One region of the Lottiidibacillus patelloidae genome, then DNA from elsewhere that is predicted to be linked to it. Evidence: riboswitches for the same ligand, from Rfam matches in the RefSeq annotation. Region 1 holds a riboswitch; each other region holds the start of a gene.
What was found. A riboswitch is a leader RNA that binds a small molecule or an ion and turns the genes downstream of it on or off. The one in region 1 is predicted to bind cyclic di-GMP.

Region 1 (8,129 bases):
ATTGTCCTAGTTTTGTTAGTGCGGTATATACATACTCTTTATACTTATATATGCCTTCACTGTACCAGTTAACTAAATAAAAGCCATCATAATAATCAATAGTGAAACCACCAATTCCATCTCCCTCAGCATTAAAGAGACGAAATGCTGTTGTATCTTCACTATTAAATAACACTTTACGATTTTCAGCCGCATCTTTTATTTTTTTTTCAAAAAAAGCTTGGTTAATAATTTCATTCCTATTATTTGTTAAAACCCAGCCATACCCTTTGTTTTGCTTTCCTAAGTAACCTTTTCCTAAAAAAGAATTGTCTTCAGCTATCAGTTTAAAAAGCTGCCCTTCCTTTTGTAAGGTATTTACATTACTAATAGCATCTTTTGTTATAAGTGGATACCCACTTTTGTACATTTTTTCATATTTAGGTTTCACTTTTAACGTTACTTCTACTTCCATTCTCGCCATCCTTCATCGTTCTATTGTTTGATTTCATTTTGGCATAAAAAGCAAATAAAATAAAATAATGTAATTAAAATAGTGCAAAGATCTATGTGTCTGAAATAGACTCTCTATCTCTGATATTCTTACTGTACTTGTACAAAGCTTTGAAATTTTGTCACTAACTCTTGATCGTAAAAGTGTTTGCACGCACTTAGTTCTTCTAAGGCTAGCTCGACCGAAATCGCCTTAGCATATGCGCGCTTTGCTGTCATTGCTTCAAAACTATCAACAATTCGTATCATTCTTACATTCATACTAATGTCATAATTTTTGAGCCCTGCAATATAGCCTGATCCATCTATATTTTCATGATGATGCAAAATCATTGAATAATCAACGTCATCAATTTCGAGTTCTTTAACGATCAAGTCACTATATAATGCATGTTTTTTTAATTCTTCCCACTCTAATTCGCTTAGTTTTCCTTGCTTCTGTAAAAGGTTACTATTTATGAATATCTTACCTATATCGTGTATTAGTGCGGAATTTTTTATTATTTTACGTTTTTCAATTTCTATATTTATACTCTTTGCGAAGTCATCTAATATATTTGCCACTCTCACAGAATGGAAGTATGTTGCTTCATCATGCATTCGTAACTTTTCTAGTAAAAAAGGAATTTTATATTCATTTTTTGTTAATGCACTTTCACTTCTTAACTGTTGAAGTAATTCATACAAATTAAGCCCTCCTATTATATAGAAGAGTCGGTTGCGCTACTTACTCAAGATAGCTTAAGCGCCCAAGTATATCGCCATCTGTCATAGTATCTCTTTTAACTAAATTATTAAACTATTTCAAAAAAAAATGACTCTAAAGCAGAGTCGGTTGCGCCACTTACTCAAGATAGCAAGGCGCCCAATTTATGTCGCTATCTGTCAAAGTATCTCTTATAAATTATAATCATCATTTTTTTACCTTTAAATAATATACCACAGAAGCTGCTACTTTTCCTTATGTTTAAAAATATTGTCGAATTTTGCAGAAGGATATTTGTTTAGCCCTACGGAACTAATTTTAGAACTGATAACGAATAGTATTGATTAAATATTAATTGATATTATTTTATTAATTTATAATTTTCTATTACAATCAATTATTAAGTAACTTCTTTTAATGGTATTTTCATTATCATATGCTTATACTATAAGAAGGTATTTTTAGGTTTCATATTTATGATTTTCATTAAACAATCTATTAAATTTTTTATATATCTAATTGATCACTGAAGGGAAGAATTTTTTATGTTTAATAAAGTATGTGTTGTTGGATTAGGATATATCGGATTACCAACTGCAGTAATGTTTGCTAATCATGGAGTTAAAGTACATGGGGTCGATATAAATGAGCGTACTGTTAAGCTTATTAGTAATAAACAACTTCATATTGAAGAAGAAGGATTGCAAGAAAAGTTAATTACAGCAATAGATACTGGCAATTTAACAGTATCGACTACACCAGAAGAGGCTGATGTATTTATAATTGCCGTTCCTTCACCAATACGTGATGATAAATCTGCTAACTTAGAATACGTCCGTTCTGCAACAAAAGCAATCGTTCCGTATGTAAAACCAAATAATCTTATCATTTTAGAATCCACTGTACCGCCAAGAACTGTTGAAGATGTGATGATCCCGGTTCTAGAAGAAACTGGTTATGTCATTGGTGAAGAGCTATTAATTTCTCACTCCCCAGAAAGAGTAATTCCTGGGAAAGTGTTTAAGGAATTAGTTCAAAATGACCGTATTGTTGGTGGAATTAATAAACGTTCTGCTGAAGCTACTAGAGACCTTTATAAAGTTTTTGTTGAAGGTGAAATTCATCTTACTGATGCAACTACTGCAGAAATGGTAAAGGTAATGGAAAACACTTATCGTGATATAAATATAGCTTTTGCCAACGAACTAGCTAAAATTAGCGAGAATGTCGGTGTTAACGTGTGGGAAGCCATTAAATTAGCAAATTATCACCCTCGTGTTAACATTCACTCTCCAGGCCCTGGTGTAGGTGGACATTGTATAGCTGTCGACCCTTGGTTTTTATATGAGTTACAACCAGATTTAGCTAAAATGATACATTTGGCAAGAACAACGAATGATAATATGCCAAAGTTCACAGCTGAGAAAGTTAAACAAACATTAGTTAATAAAGGCATTTCACATGGAAGAGTAGCTGTTTTTGGCCTAGCATTCAAAGGTAATATTGACGATATGAGAGAAAGTCCATCATTACAAGTTCTACAATATTTAGATGAGCAGGGCATTAATTATACAACGTATGACCCTCATATTACTGAAAATCAATTACCTACTCAAACGCAAAACTTACAAGAAGCTGTTTCTCATGCTGATATGATTTTAGTGTTAACGGACCATAATGAATTTAAAAATTTTGAGCCTGCTGAAGTAGCAGAAGCATTGCGCACAAAATTAATACTTGATACAAAAAATTGTTTGGACCATAAGAGATGGGAAGCTGCTGGGTTTGAAGTTTCATTACTTGGTAATGCTAAATCATAATATATAATACGAATTATTAAGGTGAGTGAAATGAAAGAAACTTATTTAGGTGTTAATGTATCAAACTTAACGTATTCTGCCCTAATTGAAGCTATTTTTGCTGATATAAATAAAAAGAAGAAATCAATGATTGTCGCGATCAACCCTGAAAAAGTTATGAAGGCTCAAGACGATCCTGAGCTAAAGAAACTTCTTAATCGTGCAGATTATCAAGTGCCAGATGGGATCGGTGTGGTGCTAGCTTCAAAGCTTAAAGGTGGAAAAATAAAGCAGCGTGTTACAGGAATTGATATGATGTTGAACTTATGTGAGGAAGCGGCGGAAAGAGGAAAGAAAGTTTTCCTTTATGGCGCAAAGCCTGGCATAGCTGAAGAAGCAAAACAAGAACTTATTAGAAAATATCCTAACCTCCAAGTTAGTGGAACTTTAGATGGTTATGAAAAAGATGAAACAAAAATCATTGAAACTATTAACGAGGGAAATCCTGATATTATCTTTGTCGCCCTTGGTAGTCCTCGGCAGGAGTATTGGATATTAGACCATCTTGATAAGATCTCACCTAGTATCTTTCAAGGAGTAGGCGGTTCATTCGATGTTATTTCTGGCAGAATTAACCGTGCTCCAGAAATCTTTATGAAATTTGGTTTAGAATGGCTTTATCGCCTCGTTAAAGAACCGTGGCGCTGGAAAAGACAAATTGTAATACCAAAGTTTCTAATACGTGTATTAATGAAGAAGTAATTCTTTCAGGCAATAGAAAACACCCCTCTTCCTCTTTTGGAAGGGGGGTGTTTCGTTAAAATGAGTCAACGTCCGCTTGGGTCAAATGCCACGTTTGATCAATATTATGTTGCCTAACGACTATAGGCATAGGACTTTTTATATGAAAAAGCTTAGCTCCTTTTAAATCTTTATAAAAATCGCTATTCTTAACTGCCCAACTTATGAGAAATCGGGTGGTAACACGTTTCCTTACTTCTTTTATGATATTTTTAGGTTGATTCCCGACTACATCTATTAAAAACGTTTTATTTCCATTAATGCGAACAACAGCGTATCCTTCACCTTCTACTTCATAGAAGTAATATTTATTAGTCGGATGTTTGACATACCTTTTTCTAAGGAACTCTTCACTTCTTTTAATATGAATAGAATTTAAATCGGTATTATAGGAAGCCAACTTTTCTAAATTTGCTTCCTTTATTGATCGCCAATTAAAATTTTTTCTTACTAAAATTGGGGCTACTAATAATGCAATATTACCTAAATCTGTAGCACCTCCATATTTAATAAATGCCTTTTTGGCAACTTCTGCAGGAAAACCATAAACATTTTTAATGTTACGCATTTCTATTTCCGCTATTAATCTTTTTACAATTCGTTTGTAAATACCTTTTCCTTGATGCTCAGGATGAACCATAATATCCACTCGTTCTGCTACACTATCCTCAAAGATAATACAAGCTGCATGCCCCAGTATTTCTCCATTCTCTTCATAAACTACAATAATCGGGTCTTTAGCACCTAAAGTCTCATACTTCCAACGCCATTCCTCAACAGTACGCTCTTTTTGAAACACCGTTTTAAACAATACGTTAATTTGTGTTTCATCACCTCTGCGATATAGTCTAATCATATTTCATTACCAAAGAGGCATGCAGTGACATTAATTCCTCTTTTGAACGAACTGATATTGCTAATAATGCAAAGAAGCATAATCCAAAAATATCCGCTTCCCACAAGTTATAAACAAGGCCCATAACAAATGCCGAAAGTAGCACACTAACCATCAATGCAGAAAAGCTTTCTTTTCTACGTTTCCAATATATGAATAACATGTGTAATAAGAAAACGGCAAATGCAATAACCCCAAGCAAACCAGTTTGAACAATAACTTGGATATATTGATTGTCAGAATAAAATTGGTAGCCAATATTATATTCTTCATACATTGGTGATACTCTTCGCAACGATGCAGAGTCACCAAACGTACTGAATCCTGTGCCGATTATAGGAAAGTCTTTAAAAATTTCATATCCTTTTTCCACAATATACAATCTACCTGACTTTTTACTAGATGTTATTGTGTCATCACTGAACGTCTTTCCGACACGATCAACAAAACCAGATTTTCCTTCTTGATCATATTTTTGAATTTCCTTTACCTTTTCTGTGCCTTCTTCACTACTCTCAATATATGAAGTAATGCTTACTACTGGCATAATAAATAGTAGTGTTGCAACAAGTACTGTCTTTAGTACATCCTTTAAAATATAAAGTTTTCTAGTTAAGACGATATAGACAGCAAGCATGACTATGATACCTATCCAAGTTCCTCTAGAATAAGTTAGTATAATTATCCCTAGTACAGATAGGTTTAAAAAGGATAATAACTTTGAATTCGCTCCAGCAATGTACTTCTTTGCATAAAAGAAAAATAAAAAAACAAATGATAAATAAATTGATAATGTATTCGGATTACCTAACATGCCGTATATTCGAACTCTATTTTTTGACGATAATGGCATAGTTTGCCACGATTCAGGTAGGAACAATGTTCGAACAGAAAGCTTTTCAAATATTGCTTGAATTATTATTACAATTACTGTCCAAATCGTAATCCATAGCAAATGCTTAATATCTGCTTTTGTAATTTTCAATCGACTAACAATATAGTAAATAAGGTATAGCAAAATGAATGCGCGAATTTGAATAATTACCATCGTTACTGAAATATCATTTAATATCGCAGATGTTGCACCAATAATAATAAATGCAAAATATCCATATTCAAAAGTTTTAAAATTAATTAAGCTCTTAACGTTAGTACGGCCATTCCATATTATTCTTAATAATGCCCCAAAGATAATTAAATCACCGACATATCGTAAGCTGCTAACATATTCAATAATAAACGGACGTATTGGGTAATACATAAATAATAATAAGATTGCATATTTTGGCCTAAATAAAGCAAATACAAAAAAACTAATGCCTAGCAAATATCCTAAAACATTTTCTTGAAAAGCTGTTACAACTAGAAAAAGTAGAAGAACAGCTAACCAACTAACTTTATATGAAACATTATTAAATTTCCCCATTAACTATTCACCTGCAGTTTCTTATTTTCTTTACTTTGTATTAGTTTATAATATTGTTTTTTTTCTTGATAACTTTTAAATATTGCCCATAGTAATGTTACAGAACGATTTACTTGTTTAAAGACATGGTCAAATTTCGTTAAGTTCGCTGCCTTTAACTTTGCAGATTTCTGAATGAATGTTTCTGGTGCTGACGAAATAAAACCTTCAACCGCCTTCACTTTTCTGTCACATGCTAAGTTTGCTTTTAGCAATGCTAGTAAGTGGAAGCCATCAAAAGCGATTACTTGTGATTTAAACACTTTTGTAAGTTCAACTTTTTTGTTATATGTCTTACTAATATCCACTAAGCTATTTATAACATTCGGTGGAAATGGGCAATTTATCTCATACTCAAGAACATATTTAGGTTTATGGGTCGATTTTTTTAATGCCTCTGCAACTGTATGGGCTGTGTGGACATGATCTAAATGAGCATCGATAAATGGTGTAGTATAAATAAGACTCGGTTTCATTTTTTCAATATAGTTTGTAAAATCAGCAGGGTCGGCTTGTCTACGCACTTCTCCATCTTCATAATCAAGATAGGATATACTGCTAATCCCTAGATCATTACGAATTGTCTCTATCTCTAATATACGCTTTTCTCTTATTTTGTTCCGATCTTCCGAACCATTACTCTTCGCACCATTAGTAACAAATACTACATGTACTTCTGCATTTAATTCTTTATATTGAATTAAAGTTCCTCCTAAACCAATGGTCTCATCATCTATATGTGGCGCAAAAATTAGTATCTTCTCATTATTATTTAATACTTCAAGTGGCATATTTCCTTTATAATATTTTGCCAATACTTTTTTAGTCAGCGCTATAACAAATGGTGAAGCTAACTTCATCATGTGGTGTTTCATAATATCATCCTTTTCTGCGGAACTTAGAGAATAATAATCCTACAGCTTGACCTTTAAATAGAACCAATAAGGCACCGTAAGTGATACTTCCTAAAACTGCTGTTATTAATAAATATAGAATTACATGCCATTGTGAAAAATATGGTTTTATAATCATTAAAACAAAAATCATACCAATGACAGAGAGAACTACTTTACTCGTTTCAAAACTTAAGGTTTTCCAATTAAATCGTACTTCAATTCGTTGAAAAACAATAATATTTAGAGTGAAAAATACAAAAGCCATAACGGATGACGCTAATGGAATTCCTAAATAGGAATCTAACCATGAAATAAAAATGAAATTTAAGAGAATGTTTAACAAAATTGAAAATAAGCTTATTCTTAATATTAAATTTCCTTTGTTTCGTGAATAAAAACCCTTATTAATAACGTTTATTAAGCTAAAAAACAAAACTGACCCTGCATATAAATAGGCAACTAATACTGTAGACTCTGTTGCACTAGCGGTAAATTTACCACGTTCAAAAGCAACCTTAATGATTTCTGGCATTAACCACATCATGCCTACAATTGCTGGCAAAACAATAGATAAAGACAGTACTAGCCCTCTTTCTATTGCATTTCGAAATTCTTTATCTTTTTTCTGTGCAACAGCTTTTGATAATATTGGAAAAATAATTGTTCCTATTGTTACTCCCAGAATTGCTTGAGGAAAGTGTGTAATATTTTTGGCATAGTTTATATAAGTTACTGCCTTCGTCGACAAATTCCCAGCAAAAATATTATCAATAAATAAATTTACTTGCCCGACCATGACTGTAATTGCTACCGGAATAAAGATAAGAAAGAAATTTTTATACTCTTTCACATCCATTTTTCCAAAGATTTTGTGCGTTCCTTTTGGTATGAAAACTAACTTTTTAACAAAAAGAGAGAGAATCGTTCCAACTAAATATCCGTATGCAAAAGAATAAACACCTATTGTTTTTGCAAATAAAAGAGCAGAAACAATTGTTGATCCAATTACTATGATTTGTGAAATTACAGAGAGTGAAAATTTATTTTCAGCATCTAAATATGCTTCATATACAGC
Region 2 (8,129 bases), on a different contig from region 1:
TTTCTTTTTTTGCATACATACTTAGAACATCTTCAGGCTTATATAACTCTCCTCCTTGAGCAACGTTTGAAACAAAAGTTTTTGGAGTTGATAAACGAGCCATTATCGAGGAATTAAACCATTCACCGTTATAATTTCGATTGCATAAAACTCGAAAATCTACAGTCCTTCCTTTATGCTCATATAAATTAATTCCTTGTTGGACGATGTATTTCTTTTTAGAAATTTTTTGTTTCAGAAAGTGAAATAAATCACTATCATTTTTAAAGGTAAGTTTATCCGTTGATGTAAAACCAGAATTTTCGAGAGAGTACGTATCATTTTCATTTGTTATTCGATAAATATGTCTTCCTTGACTTCCATATATCGGTTTCACATAAATACATTCATAATTATTCACTAAATTTGCAAAGGAGCGTTTACTTGAAAATATTGCAGTTTCAGGTAGATGAAGTTTTAAATGTAACTCAGAAGAAAGCATTTGGTGAACTTCCCACTTGTTTAAAAAACGATTGTTAAAATAAGGGATTTCCTGCTCTTTGCACTGAGTAAATAGTCTTTGAGCAAGTTCAGATCTTTCGATTATTCGAGAGTGAATTCGATTGTAAATTACGTTAGGTTTCGGTAATTGATGTTTTTGCCACATCTGATTTGAGTAGGTGTATCCATAGACCTCGTTGTCATTAAACTCATCTAGTGAAAATACATAAAAAAATAGCCCATGCTGCTTACAAAATGATGCAAGTTCGATACAAAAGTCGTTAATTGCGGGAAAAGAAATTGGGTTTTGTTTATTTTTAAAAGCAGTTAATACTGCAAAAACAGGGCCGAAAGACATATAGTTATTTTCTCTCTGGTAGGAAATAGATAAAGGTGTAGGTAAGTGCGGAAGAAGTAGTTGTTTTGCTAATGTATGACTGCAAAATAGTGTATCTTCATCTTCCTCATGGATTTTACAACGAACTTCGAACTTGCCATGTCCAAAAGAAATAGTTAACATTTTGTTATGAAGTTTCCATGCGTGGAACTTTTTTGGGAAAATCATTTCATTTGTATCGTTAAATGTAAGATCTGGCATTGGTTGAATTGTAATTTTTGCTTTTAGTGTCATAAAAATTCCCTCAAAAATGTTTAGTAGTGACCTTATAGGCGAATATTGATACCGTATACTATGTTAAAATTTTTTATATGTGAGTTTGAAGGTAAGACAAAAAAGTAAGGATGAGAAAGATGAATGAATTAGTTATCGTAATAATTATGGTTTCTGTTGGTGCTTTGATAGGTGGTTTTACTAACGCATTAGCTATAAAAATGCTGTTTCGTCCTCATTTACCACGATACATAGGAAAATGGAAAGTCCCATTTACTCCAGGACTTATCCCTAAACGAAGAAGTGAGTTGGCGGAGCAATTAGGAAAAACAGTAGTAAAGCACCTGATTACAAAAGAGGCAATTGCACAGAAACTTAATGAAGATTCCTTCCAGCGAAACCTTCTCTTATGGCTTCAAGCGGAAGTTAGAAAACTTTTATGCTCTAACAAATCGGTCGGTGAACTTTTCGAGATGTTTTCTTTTGATGTCGGAAGTTTGCAACATTTTGCTGATGACAAAATAGAGCAATTCCTACATTCTACATATGAGGAGTACTTGGAAGATCTTCGCAACAAGTCTTTAGGCGAAGTGTTACCACATACATGGGATAGGAAAGTTGATACGATAATACCCCCAACAGCTAATTTAATTGCTGACCGCTTAATTACTTATTTTCAAAGTAGTGAAGGTAAAAGTAAGCTGGGTGATACAATTGATAAATTTCTTTCTACAAAAGGAATGCTCGGTAGCATGGTAACGATGTTTTTAGGAAATGAACGTGTAGTTGATAAGGTGCAACCAGAAGTAATAAAATTTTTGCAGGATGAAGGGAATCGGAAACTAATTGAAACTATCGTTCAGAAAGAATGGACGAAACTAAAAGAACAGAAAGTAGCTGTTTTTGAATCGCTATTAGGTAAAGAAACGGTAAAAGAAGAGGTAACAGATTTTATAAAACAACAATTTAAATTAGAAAAACTAACAGGAAAAAAATTAAAACATATTATAGGGCAAGAATCATTAGAAGCAATAATTGATAAGGGATTACCTAAAGCAATGCAAATTACAATAGATTTTTTAGAACGAAAATTAGAGCCTGCCTTACGTTCACTTAATATAGAGAACATAGTAAAAACACAAGTCGAGTCTTTTTCACTAAGTCGATTAGAAGAAATGGTTTTAGATGTTTCTCGGAAAGAATTAAAAATGATTACTCTTTTAGGTGCGGTTTTAGGTGGATTTATTGGTTTAATTCAAGGGGTTATGCTTTCGTTTTTTAATTAATCTTGTTATGATTAAACGAGTGAAATCATTAGGAGGTATTTATTTTGTCAAATTTTTACGATAAAGCATATGAATTAGAAAAAGCATTCCGCGAAAGTGACGACTTTAAAACATTAAAAGAACTTTCAGATAAAGTTAATGCTGACCCTGCTTCAAAGCAATTATTCGATAGTTTCCGCTCAGTACAAATGGAACTTCAACAAAAGCAAATGAGTGGGCAACAGTTAACAGAAGAAGAAATAACGAAGGCACAACAACAAGTTGAATTAATTCGCCAACATGAAGTAATTGGTAAATTAATGGAGCAAGAGCAACGTGTTAGTATGGTAATTAACGATATTAATAAAATTATTTTAAAACCTTTAGAAGAAATTTACGGAAACGAACAGAAGTAGTAAAAAAACCTTATCCCTATGGATAAGGTTTTTTCGTTATATTCTAATCCTCTGAGGCATATTTATGTACTAAAAAGTGTCTACTTTATTTAGAGGGGGAGTACAAGTGATATATCGCATGCTTGCATTAAATATCGATGGTACTTTATTGCGTTCTAATGGTAGGTTAACAAGAGAAACGAAGGAATCAATTGAATATGTTGCAAATAAAGGTGTTTATATTACATTAGTTTCTAGTCGAAACTTCCAGTCAACAAAAAAGATAGCAAAAGCTCTTAAGGTCAATACTGCACTTATAACACATAGTGGAGCGTTTATTGCTTCAAATATTGATGAACCAATCTATGAAAGAAGAATCGATCATAATACAGTGTATGACCTAGTAGCTTTAAGTGAGAATTATCCGTGCCAAGTTAGAATTGTACATGAAAAGTATTCCTTAATTAACAGGCAAAAAGATTATATGATGGCTAAATTTATTTTAGGGTATGGAGATCCAGTTTTCTATCCTATTCGCTATGTAGAGTCGTTAACTGAGCAGTTGCAAGAAGAGCCAGTATCCCCTCCAAATATAGATATTTACTTCCCACACGAAAAAGATATGGCGGATTTCAAGAAACATTGTGAAGAACAATTTTCTGGAATTTCAATTTTGAATAAAGATGAGCAAACCCTTGTAATTATTCCATCAAGTGTTTCCAGGAATAAGAGCTTACAGCTTTTAGCCAAGCAATTAAATATTCCTTATGATGAGGTTGTTGCTGTAGGGAATTCCAATGCTGATATAGAAATGATTAAAAATGTTGGGTTAGGAGTGGCGATGGGCCATGCACCTAAAGAATTAAAGGAAGCTGCAAACTGGGTAACTAGATCAAACGATCAAAATGGTGTACCTTACATGGTAAAAGAAGTGTTTCGAAAGCAACTACGTGTTCAATTATAGAATGGAAGGCTCGCCATATGGTGAGCTTTTTTTGATGAAGTGCTCCAGTTTTTACGCCGTTACCCGATTGCTTCAGCTTTCTATAATGATCCAGCTTCGACTCCTAGCGACTAGTTAACTTCATACTTCTCCTTTGCGATAAGTCAACATCGAATAGCTTCACTATTCATGTTTTGTCTAGCTGCGAGCACCATCGGCTCGAGGTCTGAAGCCAATCACTTCTAATGACAAAAAGCGTCTTTAATCAGTGCTCGTCTTCAGCTTGTCGCCGATACCCGGTGTTCTCGCCTTTCTCTTTTTCCTTTATCTCAATCGAAGTATTCCAGTTCATACGTCGCTGATCAGTCGTCTCAGCTTTTCTGATTGTCCAGCTGCGGCTCACAACGACTAGTAATCTTCACACTTTTTATTTACGATAAGTCAACATCAACTCGCTGCGCTCGTTGTGTTTCCTTTATCTCAAACAAAGTGCTCCAGCTTATACGTCGCTGAGCGTTCGCCTCGCTTTTCTATTAATACTTTTTTGGTACATGCATATAGTTTATATATAGCTTGTTTCGTTAACGGAGGATGAACTTGATGAGTGTGCTGAAAAAGGGTATTGCAATAATTATTGGCAGTTTTCTACTAGGAATCGGAATTAATGGATTTATTGTTCCATATCATTTATTGGATGGTGGAATGGTTGGTATTGGATTAATTATGAAATATATATGGGGATATAAAGTAGGTTTAACGATTATTATCCTTAGCGTACCAATCTATCTTATGGCATGGATATATTATCGATCTTATTTTTTTAATAGTCTTCATGGGATGTTAGTTTCAGCATTTGTCATTGATTTGCTTGGTCCACTAAGATATAGCTTTCATTTACCCCCATTATATAGTGCATTATTGGGAGGTTTACTAGTTGGAACAGGAGTAGGTCTAATGCTGAGATTTGAGACAAGCACCGGTGGGACAGACTTAATTGCTCAACTATTGACACAATGGATATCTCTTAATGTTGGAATACTAATTTTTTTAATAGATACAGTTATTATTATGATAGGTGGTTTTGTATTTAGTAAAGAAATATTACTCTATTCTATCATTACAATCTCCGCTGTAGGCTTTGCGACAAGTTCAATGACGTTAAAAGGTAAAGAAGTTATACAATAAAACTGCATTAAATTGGGGAATTCTAGTAAATTACCTTAAATTGTCTGAAAAAATAGTGTGAAAGTACTATATGAATTTACTAGATAATTAGTTAATATAAAAACAAGCAACATCAAACAATAGTAGATTCAACGACAAATGACGCTGAATCTCGATAAAGGCAAACCTGATGAAAATCAGCGGCGCAAAGCTACAGGGGCTAAGGTGTAAATCTTATTACACTATGCCAGCCAGTTACCGAAAGATTACAAGGGTATTTGTTGTTATTTTTTATATAACAACCCCCACTTTCGGTAAGTGGCAGGGTTGTTTTTTAATTTTCAGGAGGTGAAAGTAAATGATGCTAGTGAACCTATCAAATGGCACAATATTAGCTAATAAACTTAAAACAGCCTATCGTTTCTTTCAACGATTAAAAGGGCTAATGTTTACTTCTGAATTGCCATTAGGTGAAGCGTTGCATCTACAACCCTGCCAATCGGTCCACACATTTTTTATGAAGTATGACATCGATGTGATTTATCTTGATAAAGATATGAAGATTGTCAAGATCACTCACATGATGAAGCCGAGCAAAGTTGGAAGCATTGTCAAAAATGCAAACTCGGTGATCGAATTACCTGCTGGAAGTATCTCAAAAACAGATACAAAAGTAGGACATGTATTACAAATAAAAAATAATGGTTAAGGGGAGATTGTCAAATGATGAACAAATTAAAAGGATTAGTATTTGAGGAAAAAGGTCAAGGGATGACAGAATACGGTTTAGTTTTAGGTGTTATTGCAGTAGGAGTTGTCGCGCTACTTGCTACATTAAGAGATGAAATCATGACAATGTTTAATGAAGTAATTAACAATGTAACAAACCGTGATACTGGAGGAACTGCTACTACTAGTGGTACTGGTGCTTAATATAACTTATATATTTCTAGCCTTACGTTCTCGAACGTAAGGCTATTTTAAAATAACTATACAAAAAGAGGGATAAATGATGATTACTACATTAATCCTATTAATTATTTTAGGTATATGTGTTGTAACAGATATAAGAGAAAGAAAAATATATAATGCTGTCATTTTCCCAGCATTGCTTCTAGCATTTATCATCCAAGGAATTGACCATGGGTTCGTAGGTTTAAAAACAGCAGGTATAGGTTTCTCGGTCGGCTTTGGCTTACTTTTAATTCCGTATTTCTTAGGTGGAATGGGTGCTGGCGATGTTAAACTTTTAGGTCTTATTGGTGCATTAAAGGGTTCTAGTTTTGTGATGTACACTGCAATCTATATGGGAATGATCGGAGCATTAATGGCACTAGGTATTATATTATTTCGTAGTGGTGCATTTACAGCAGTTTTATATGGTGTTCATAGTGCCAGAAATGGAATTAAAGTACCTATTAAAGAAGGAGTTTTTAATTCATCCTATTCTTATCCTTATGGGGTGGCAATTGCTGCAGGAGCACTTGCAGCATTGGCGCTTGAAAGATGGATTATATTATGGTGAAAAATGAAAAAGGTCAGTCAATCGTAGAATTCGCATTAGTTATACCTGTAATGCTACTTTTAATGGTTGGACTTTTTGATTTTGGACGAGTTTTTTATATGTATACTCACTACCATTTAACTAGTCAAGAAACTGTTCGTGTTGCTGGATTAGGTTGGAACGATAGTGATGTGACACAGTTTGCTAAAAATTACATTCATATTGGAGAGCCAGCGGATTTAGAAGTTACGATTACTCCAAATGACACCAATAGAAACTCTGGTGATTACGTTACAGTGCAACTAAAGTATCCAGCAACAATTATTACTCCATTAATTTCAAGTATGCTACCTTCTCCTTTTTATATTGAAACAGAATCAACAATTAGAGTGGAATGATAGGAGGAGAAAGGTTGAAAACTATTAATAATGAGCGTGGCGGTGTATTAGTGTTTGTTGTTATCGGCATGCTTGCAATGATTGCGTTAACAGGGTTAGTCATTGATGGAGGCATGTTATATATGGAAAAAAGTCACCTAAAAAAAGTAGCTAATGCCGCCGTTCTATCAGGAGCACAAGAATTAAAAATGCAAGATGATGATGAAAATACGTCAGAAAAAATGATAAAAGAGATTGTTGATGATATCGTTGCAGCTCATAACGAAACAAATAGTCTAGAAAACTGTCACGTTTACAATGATCAAAAAGTAATAGTTGAGATGTCAAAACAAGTTCCTCTAGCATTCTCTACATTGTTTGGGATAGATTTCGCTACTGTCAAAGTAAGGTCCGTAGCGGAAATTGGACAAATAGGAAGCGCTTATGGCGTGGCACCTTTAGGTGTGGATGAATCAATTGCATTAAATTTTATGCAAGAATACAAGCTTAAAGTTGATCAAACCGAAGTTGATTCAGGTAACTTCGGTATTTTGGCACTTGGTGGACCTGGAGCACAAACCTATGAATATAATTTGAAATATGGCTACCCGGAAAAAGTCAGTATTGGTGATGTAATAGACACACAAACTGGTAACATTGCCGGAAAAACGAGATCAGGTGTTCAAGAAAAAGTAAATGCTTGTAATTGGAGTCCAGGAATGCAGTATTCGCGGGATTGTGAACGAATTATTTTAGTTAATGTATACAAGCCATATCAAGTTGATCAAAATCAAGTAAAACAAGTCCAAGTAACAGGATTTGCTTATTTCTTTATTACAAAGCCAATGGCAGAAAATGACACATCAGTAACTGGTATGTTTATTAAAATGGCGGGAAAAGGAGAAATTGAAGCAGCAGCAAAAAACAAAGGTGCTTATGGCATTAGATTGACAGAGTAGGTGAGGCAATATGAATGCAAAAGTAACATTAATCATTTCACTATTTTTAGGAGCAATAACGACGTTTATGTTTTTTACGTATATGCAAAAACAAACCCCGCAACCAGTAGTGCAAGAAGATCTTCAACCTGTAATCGTAGCCAAACAAGCTATTTCTGAAAATACAATAATAACAGCTGAAATGGTAGAGGAAATGTTAGTTCCTACAAAAACGGTACACCCTAATGCCACTATTGATGTATCTGCGATTGAAGGAATGGTAGCAATAGCTACAATAGCTAAAGGTGAAACTCTATTAATAAACCATCTTCAAAAAGTAGAAGAAGAAGAGAAGTTTATTTCTAGAAAAATTAAAGAAGGGTACAGAGCTGTAGCACTTGGTGTTAACTTTGTACAATCTGTTTCAAACTTAATTGAACCTGAAGATTATGT
Region 3 (8,129 bases), on a different contig from region 1:
TTACAGACGAAAGGTCATACTGAATAAGCAGTAAATGTTCATTTTCCACATCTTCCATTGCTGAATAATATAACCGATAAATCGATAAGGAAGAAATATCAGCAACAACAGCATCTAACGACACATCTTCTAATAACTGACGGTATTGTTCAACCGTTTCTTCAGGGGCAGCAATTAGAAGAATATCTTGCTTATTCTTTTGCTCAGAATTTGGCAGTAATTTAAACTCGAATAACGGCTCCTCAAATGGTAAATGAATACTAGCACCTAATTCTAAAAACAAATGTGATTGAATTTCGTCTTCTAGTAAATCACCAGGAACTTGAACACGCCTGATAACGATAATTTGATCTGGAACGATAAACTGCACTTCACGATTTTTAATCTTCCATTCTTCTACACATTCTGCCAGAATAAAAGTTAGTTTTTCTCTGTTTTGAATCTTACCTTCTTTAATAACGCCATCTGGCAAATATCTTTCCTTACAATCTTTTACTACTATTTCTTTTCCATTATTTTTTAACTCTAAATAACGAATAACATGGTCCTTGATGACAATGTTAACTTTTCTTTTCGGCTTAAAACTTAAATCAAAACCCACTATTTTCACTTCCTATCCTTTTGAGAAAAACTGTTCGATGTACCACATAATCATTTGCTCTCCGAAAAAATAAGCAATTAATGATGCAACTATTATGTATGGTCCAAAAGGAATTGCTTGTTTACGTTTAATTTTACCAGAAATTAGTCCTATGATGCCGAAAACCGCGCCGATAAATGTCGATAAGAAAAACGTTAATAAAACACCCTTTAAACCTAAAAATAAGCCTAACACGGCAAATAGCTTAACATCTCCTCCGCCCATTCCACCTTTACTAACAACCGCAACGAAGTAAAGAAGAACAAAACCAACTATTGCCCCAACAATGGCATCCCACCAAGGGGTAAGAGGTGATAATACACGAATAGGAATTATAACTATTGCAAAAAATAACAAAATTTTATTTGGAATTAGCATATATGAAATATCTGTTACAATAATTACCATTCCTAAAGATATTAATAGAAATGCAGCTAAAAGCTCCCATTCAATTCCAATGCTATATGCAGCGTAGGCATAAAGTAACCCAGTCAATAATTCGACAGTAGGATACATTATACTTATCTTTTCGCCACACGTTTTACATTTTCCTCCAAAAAACAAAAAAGAAATTACAGGAATTAAGTCAGTTGCTGTTAATGTACGTTTACACGTCGTACAAGCAGAACGTGGTTTAACGATCGATTTGCCTAAAGGCACGCGTAATCCGACAACATTAAGGAACGAACCTATTAAAAGACCTAAGATGAAAGAATAAAAGATTATGAAAAAATCCATTGGATGCACCTCCTAATATAGAATAAGGATAACCCGGGGGTTATCCTCATTCTATATTTTTATATTTGCAATTTAATTAACCAGCTGGAACTGGAGCTGGAGTTTGGTTTTCAATAATCATGTCACGAGATAACTTCGACTCTAAAACAGGACCATTTTGTGTTTCTTCATCATAAAAAGTGGAAATATCATCAGTAGCAGTAGCATCAGCTATAGATATTAAAGTGCGTTGAGACCCATTTAGATACACATAGTAGTTATATTTTGGTGCCTTACCAGAAACTTCTACTTTTTCAATTAAAACATATGAACCCGTTGCAGGTTTTGTAGAGCGTTTGGTGCCATCTGCAGCTACTGGATTTACTACATCTGCAGAAGCTTCTTTAGCGTATACCCCTCCATCTGGGTCTTCTAAAGTTTCAACATAACCATTTTCCTCCAACCAAGTTAGTGAAAAATATACTTTGTCTAAGTGTCCAGTCGGTAAGACATCATTTTCAGAAGCTACAGCATATTTAGCTGCATCGATCATACTTTCTGCATTAGCTAAGTGAGCATCCTTCTTGGTATTATCAATAATTCCTGAAATACTTGGTACTGCGATTGCAGCGATAATTCCTAGAATTACGATTACAGCTAGTAACTCAATTAGTGTGAAACCTTTCTCATTGTTTAATAATTTCTTCATTTGTGTTTCCCCCTTTTTTATATATTGGCCGGTTGCACTACTCGTTCCAATCTATCAAAGTGCCCACATAAAGATAGATTTTCATCACTTCCGCCAATGATTAATCTTATTATATAGTATATTTCTACAAAAAACTAGCAAAAATTTTACATTTCAGAATAATTTACCAAATTCGACAATTTGATAGATTTAGTTCAAATTTCCTAGCCGACATGGTCGAAAATTGTGAACATTGGAACGACAATGGCAAGGACAATTCCACCAACGATTAAAGCTAAACTGACGATCATAATTGGCTCAATCATAGCTTTTAATTTATCCGTTGCGTTTTCTACTTCCGTTTCGTAAAAGTCTGCAACTTTTCCGAGCATAGTATCTAATGCACCAGACGTCTCACCAATAGCGATCATTTGCGTTACTAATTTCGGGAAAGCCCAATGTTTTTCCAATGGTTCTGTGAAGGAGTTTCCCCCTTCCAAAGAGATGCGTGATTCGCGTAAAACTTTAGCCATTATTTCATTGCCAATGATTTTTTCGACGATGGATATTGCTTGTAGGATCGGAACTGAGTTACCAACTAATGAGCTTAAAGTTCTCGTTAATCTAGCAATTGCTGCCTTTTGTAATATCGTTCCGAATAATGGTATTTTTAAAGCAATTAAGTCCATATAATATCTTGATTTATTATTACTACGTAAATATTTGAGAGATATAATGATAGCGATAATGACAACGATGATTAACCACCAAAAGCTTTGCATCCATTCACTTGCTCCCATAACGAAACGCGTGATAAATGGAAGTTCAGCTCCGAAGTCAGAAAACATGCCAACAAATGTCGGTACGACGGAAACAAGTAAGAAAATGATAACTCCTGAGGCAAAAATACCGATAGACGCTGGGTAAACGAGTGCAGTTTTTACTTTTGCACGGGTTGATTCTTGTTTTTCGTAATAGTCTGCCAAGTTTTCCAGTGTATCATCTAAGTTACCACCAGCTTCTCCCACTTTAACCATGTTCGTAAATAATGACGGGAAGATTTTACTATGTTTTCCGCAAGCTTCGGAAAAAGAAATTCCTGTACGTAAATCTTCTTCAATGGCAAATAGAGCTTTACGAAACGGTTTACTCGTAGATTGGTGTGCAAGAATGTTTGTAGATTTAACGACCGTAACACCTGCTTTTAGAAGCGTGGCAAACTGCCTTAAAAAAACTACAAAATCTTGCATCTTGACCGGGTTTCCAATATATATATCTTTTTCCCACCAATTAAGCTCTACTTCTTCAATTTTAAGTACGCGAATTCCTTTTTCCTTTAAGCTAACTAGTGCCTCTCTTTTCGAGTCACTTTCTAATTTACCAGATTTTTTGCCGCCTTTTATATCACGGCCTTCATATTTAAAGTGCGGCATCTACTTTGCCCCCTCAGATAAAAACGGCTCAGCTATTTCAGCGGCAACTTGTCCAGTATCTATTAAACGTTGTATATCCATATCAAGCGTATGCATGCCCGTCGCTTTTGACGTTTGCATGACGTTTACGATTTGGTGAATTTTCTCATTTCGAATTAAGTTAGCTACTGCGGAATTATTAACTAAAATTTCCGTTGCAGCTCTTCGTCCAGTTTTGTCCACTGTTGGGAAAAGTCGTTGTGAAATGACTCCAACTAGAACTGATGCCAATTGGACACGGACTTGTTCTTGTTGACTTGATGGGAATACATCAATAATTCGGTCAACGGTAGATGGCGCATTTTGCGTATGTAACGTACCAAAGACTAAGTGACCTGTTTCCGCTGCAGTTATTGCAATTGAAATTGTATCTAAATCACGCATTTCTCCGACGAGAATGACATCAGGATCTTGTCTTAATGCGGCACGTAATGCGTTATTAAAACTTTGTGTATCTGCCCCAACTTCTCGTTGATTAATAATGCTCTTACCGTGATTGTGAACAAATTCAATTGGATCTTCCAGTGTAATGATATGTTTAGACATCGTTTGGTTAATATAATTAATCATTGAAGCCAATGTTGTTGATTTTCCACTACCTGTTGGACCTGTTACAAGAATAAGTCCTTGTGGTTTCTTTGTCATATCTTTCACGACTTGTGGCATGTTTAAGTCATCAATATTCGGAATTTTCGTTGGAATCATTCGAATTGAAATACCAACACTACCACGTTGGTTAAAGGCATTTACTCGAAAGCGGGAAAAGCCAGGAATACTATATGAGAAGTCTATTTCCCCTTTTTCTTGGAACTCTTCCCATTTTTCTTCTGACATAATTGACTTTGCCATTTGTGCGGTTTGTTCTTTCGTTACAATATCTTTTCCAAATCCTTTTAAATCACCACTAATACGAAAAATTGGTGGAACACCGACAGTAATGTGAATATCGGATGCTTTAAGTTGATTTGATGCTCTTAGAATATGATCTATTTTCTCTTTCACCTTTTCACCTACTCACTTAGTGCAACGCGTAATACTTCTTCAGTCGTTGTATGTCCTTGCTTTACTTTTAATAAACCATCATCTGTTAAGTAAATCATTCCTAATTTTTTCGTCAATTCATGGATTTCTGAAACTGGTCGATTATTTAATAAGAGATTACGTATTTCTTCATTCATCACTAAAACTTCATGAATGGCGATGCGTCCTCTATATCCTGACATATTACAATTTCCACAGCCTGTACCACGCATCACTGTCTCGATTTTCAATCCGCGCTTAGCAAAAATTTCTTGCTCTCTTCTCGAAGCTTCTTGCTCTACAGCACAATCTTTACAAATTCTACGAACTAATCGTTGCGAGATTACCCCGGCGATAGACGATGCTACCATGAAAGGTTCAAGGCCCATATCTACTAATCTACTTAATGTACTAATCGAGTCATTTGTATGAATCGTACTTAATACTAAGTGCCCAGTTAAAGAGGCACGAATAGCAATTTCTGCCGTTTCCTGATCTCGGATTTCCCCAACCATAACGATGTTTGGATCTTGTCGTAATATTGCTCGTAACCCTTTGGCAAAGGTCATACCAACATTAGCGTTTACTTGAATTTGGTTAATTCCTTGAATTTGATACTCGACGGGATCCTCAACCGTAATGATGTTAACGTCTTCACTATTTAAATGGTTTAATCCCGCATATAATGTAGACGTTTTCCCTGAACCTGTTGGGCCTGTGATTAAAATAATTCCTGTCGGTCTTTCAATTAATTCAATGAAACGGTTGTAGTTAATTTTATTAAAACCTAATTTATCGATATCATTTAATGCATTACTTAAGTCTAAGATACGTAATACGATCTTTTCACCAAACACGGTAGGTAAAGTAGATACACGCAAATCAACTGGATGTATATCAATCGTTAGTTTAATTCGTCCATCTTGTGGAATACGACTTTCCGTAATGTTTAAATTTGCCATAATTTTTATTCGTGCTGTAATAACATTTTGCATATGCTTCGGTAGCTTTTTCTCTGTTTGTAAAATACCGTCAACACGAAAACGAACGGCCAGATGTCTTTCTTGTGGATCAAAGTGAATATCACTCGCCTTTTGTTCAACTGCACTCGTTAAAATTTGATTAACGATTCGAACGACTGGCGAATCATTGACATCAATCTCTTCACCTTCATCTGGTTGTTCTTCTGGCATATCTTCAAATAATTCATCAATGGAATCATCCATTGCATAATATTTCGTTATTGCCCGAGAAATATCATCTTTTGTCGCGATTGCTGGCTCAATTTGAAATCCGGTTGACAATCGTAAATCATCGATTGAGTAATAATCCATTGGATCAGCCATTGCCACATGAAGCTTTTGCCCTTCTTTCTTAAAAGGCATGATTAAGTTTCGCTTTGCAAATTCTTTAGATACTAAAGCTAAAATATTTTCATTAATTGGATACTGAAATAAACTAACTTGCGGGATGTTTAACTGATGGTGTAAGGCTTCCGTTAATTGTTGTTCGGATATTAGCCCACGCTCTATTAAAGCATCACCAAGTTTTTGACCTTCTGCTTTTAAATCTAAGGTTTCGGATAACTGTTTTTCAGTTATTAGTCCGGACTCTATTAATAAATCCCCTAGTCTTTTTCTTGTTTTAGACATAAACTCTCTCCATATCGAAAGATGCTCTCCATCTTTTATTATTCTGGATTATTCACTTCCATAGCGAATTTCGACCCTGTGAACTGGTATATAAAAGTCCTCTGCAATTAAAGTGTTACTTACTAGGTTGTCTGATTCATCAAAGGCACTACGGTATATTGTACATAAATAGCCAGGTCGACCTTCATTTTTAACCATTACTTCATTTTCCTTTACACTATCTGAAAAATGGATGATCGTTTTCGGTTTGAATTGTTGCTTTCCTTTTATCGAAACGACGTATCGGTAAGGAAGGCTCGGTCCTACTATGCTTACATTTAAAACATTATTATCTTCATATACTTGAAACACATAGTTCTCAGCATTCGGATTTCTGAAAGCTAGATCTAATTCACCTGGAACTACCTTTGCTTCAAACCCCAAGCTTGCATATTCCGGGAGAGAACTCCCAATATGACGTTCTAGTATATCAAAGTTAGTATTTAATAAAGCTTTGTAAAGGGCAGTTGCTAAGACACTTAAACTATCAGAATCAATCAACTCTGTACCTTCACTTTCAAGTAGTGAAAGTAAAGAAGTCGTTTCATTAGCTGCGATTACTTTATTATTAAGAGAAGCTACCCATAAATCCAAGTAGTTATCTTTTTTAAAGTTTGTTACGACACTTTCAGCAACAACGCCATTTCCTTCTTCAATGACGTAATTATTAGCATTAATTTCGATCCGAACAGTCATCTCTTTCACATTTGCAACAATATCTTGTGCAATCGCATCAATATCTACAAAAATATGATTTTCATACAATGCACTAATTTCATTTGTTAAGTTAGGAGCAACGACAACTATCTCATTTTGCTGCCCACTTTGAATCGCGTTAATAGTAGCTGGCACATTAATATTCACTAAAGATGATGGAATAGAAAGCGCTTCACCATTTGTATCTAAAATAGTAATCGTTGAATTATTCATCCACTGACTAACTTTATTAGTTAATAATTGCTTCGCAGTTGTCTTAGTATGACCTGTTACATTAAGTGGTCCTATTTTCGTTTGATTTGCATACTTTTCTTCAATGCCTAGCACTTCTGTTTTCAATTTACCAAAGGCGTATATTGAACCATAAAACGAAGTTAGGAGAAATAGTATACTAAGTGACGTAATGACGAAGATCTTAATCATATAATTACCGTTCATTGTGAGAGTATCACCTGCCTTTATGCTTTTACGCTATTTCCACACTTGCCACCATTTCTTTTTATATTTCTTTATACGCGGCATTCTACCATCATAACTTCTGCTAAGACGATCATAATTTAATTTTCTAGAGTCTTCTTCAACATCTTCCTCATCATCTTCTAAAGGTGCTAAGAAAACTTCTGCATTTACTTTGGAAGTGTCTTTGCTCTTGTCTGGTAACTGCCTATTTGTTTCTAACGTGTCCTTATGATCATTAAGTTCAGCTATTAATTCCTCCATAGAAGCATGACTTTTCTTGTGTAAAGAATGAATCCCCTTGAAAACAAGTTCATCATTTATTAATTCGTCATTGTACTTCTTTTCCCCTGCTGAATAATGTATATTTTTGTCAGAATTAGGTATTTCTATATTAGTATTCCAGTTTTGCCCTTCAAACTCAATATTTAATTCTTCTAAATCATCATAATCTTCACGGTTTAGTAAATTACCTTCAGCATCACCATCTTGTGAATCAGCTTCTTCGGTAGCGATTTCTTCCGCATTTTCAAACTTAATGTCATTCAATATGTTTAATTGTTCATTTAGACCTTCTTCAAAATCTAATTCGTTAACGGTTGGCTTTAACGAATCCAGCTCATTTAAACCTTTTAATTCTTCGATACTTTCCGAAATGTTTGTTTCGGTTTCTTCTTCATCACTGCTGACCAGTTCTTCATCAAGATCATCTTCTGAAGAAAGTGTTA

Region 2: another riboswitch for cyclic di-GMP. It lies ahead of CIB95_RS00725 (DUF192 domain-containing protein); the one in region 1 lies ahead of CIB95_RS10545 (HD-GYP domain-containing protein).
Region 3: another riboswitch for cyclic di-GMP. It lies ahead of CIB95_RS05785 (type II secretion system protein); the one in region 1 lies ahead of CIB95_RS10545 (HD-GYP domain-containing protein).

The regions. Positions count from the first base shown of each region.
Region 1 covers NZ_NPIA01000005.1:101,717-109,845, reverse strand. Annotated here, with positions in the region: gene CIB95_RS10550 (class I SAM-dependent rRNA methyltransferase) at 1-454, opposite strand, end outside; gene CIB95_RS10545 (HD-GYP domain-containing protein) at 583-1,179, opposite strand; cyclic di-GMP riboswitch class II at 1,196-1,280, opposite strand; cyclic di-GMP riboswitch class II at 1,313-1,397, opposite strand; gene CIB95_RS10540 (nucleotide sugar dehydrogenase) at 1,744-3,018, shown strand; gene CIB95_RS10535 (WecB/TagA/CpsF family glycosyltransferase) at 3,049-3,759, shown strand; gene CIB95_RS10530 (GNAT family N-acetyltransferase) at 3,815-4,654, opposite strand; gene CIB95_RS10525 (O-antigen ligase family protein) at 4,647-6,119, opposite strand; gene CIB95_RS10520 (PIG-L deacetylase family protein) at 6,119-7,033, opposite strand; gene murJ (murein biosynthesis integral membrane protein MurJ) at 7,038-8,129, opposite strand, start outside.
Region 2 covers NZ_NPIA01000001.1:113,000-121,128, forward strand. Annotated here, with positions in the region: gene CIB95_RS00700 (YheC/YheD family endospore coat-associated protein) at 1-1,111, opposite strand, end outside; gene CIB95_RS00705 (DUF445 domain-containing protein) at 1,231-2,376, shown strand; gene CIB95_RS00710 (YlbF family regulator) at 2,418-2,771, shown strand; gene CIB95_RS00715 (Cof-type HAD-IIB family hydrolase) at 2,878-3,714, shown strand; gene CIB95_RS00720 (YitT family protein) at 4,294-4,878, shown strand; cyclic di-GMP riboswitch class I at 5,028-5,120, shown strand; gene CIB95_RS00725 (DUF192 domain-containing protein) at 5,216-5,566, shown strand; gene CIB95_RS00730 (Flp family type IVb pilin) at 5,581-5,790, shown strand; gene CIB95_RS00735 (A24 family peptidase) at 5,867-6,382, shown strand; gene CIB95_RS00740 (TadE family protein) at 6,376-6,759, shown strand; gene CIB95_RS00745 (pilus assembly protein TadG-related protein) at 6,774-7,697, shown strand; gene cpaB (Flp pilus assembly protein CpaB) at 7,708-8,129, shown strand, end outside.
Region 3 covers NZ_NPIA01000002.1:337,034-345,162, forward strand. Annotated here, with positions in the region: gene pilM (type IV pilus biogenesis protein PilM) at 1-601, opposite strand, end outside; gene CIB95_RS05780 (prepilin peptidase) at 614-1,378, opposite strand; gene CIB95_RS05785 (type II secretion system protein) at 1,455-2,066, opposite strand; cyclic di-GMP riboswitch class II at 2,084-2,167, opposite strand; gene CIB95_RS05790 (type II secretion system F family protein) at 2,270-3,478, opposite strand; gene CIB95_RS05795 (type IV pilus twitching motility protein PilT) at 3,479-4,519, opposite strand; gene CIB95_RS05800 (GspE/PulE family protein) at 4,528-6,189, opposite strand; gene CIB95_RS05805 (VanW family protein) at 6,238-7,383, opposite strand; gene CIB95_RS05810 (hypothetical protein) at 7,417-8,129, opposite strand, start outside.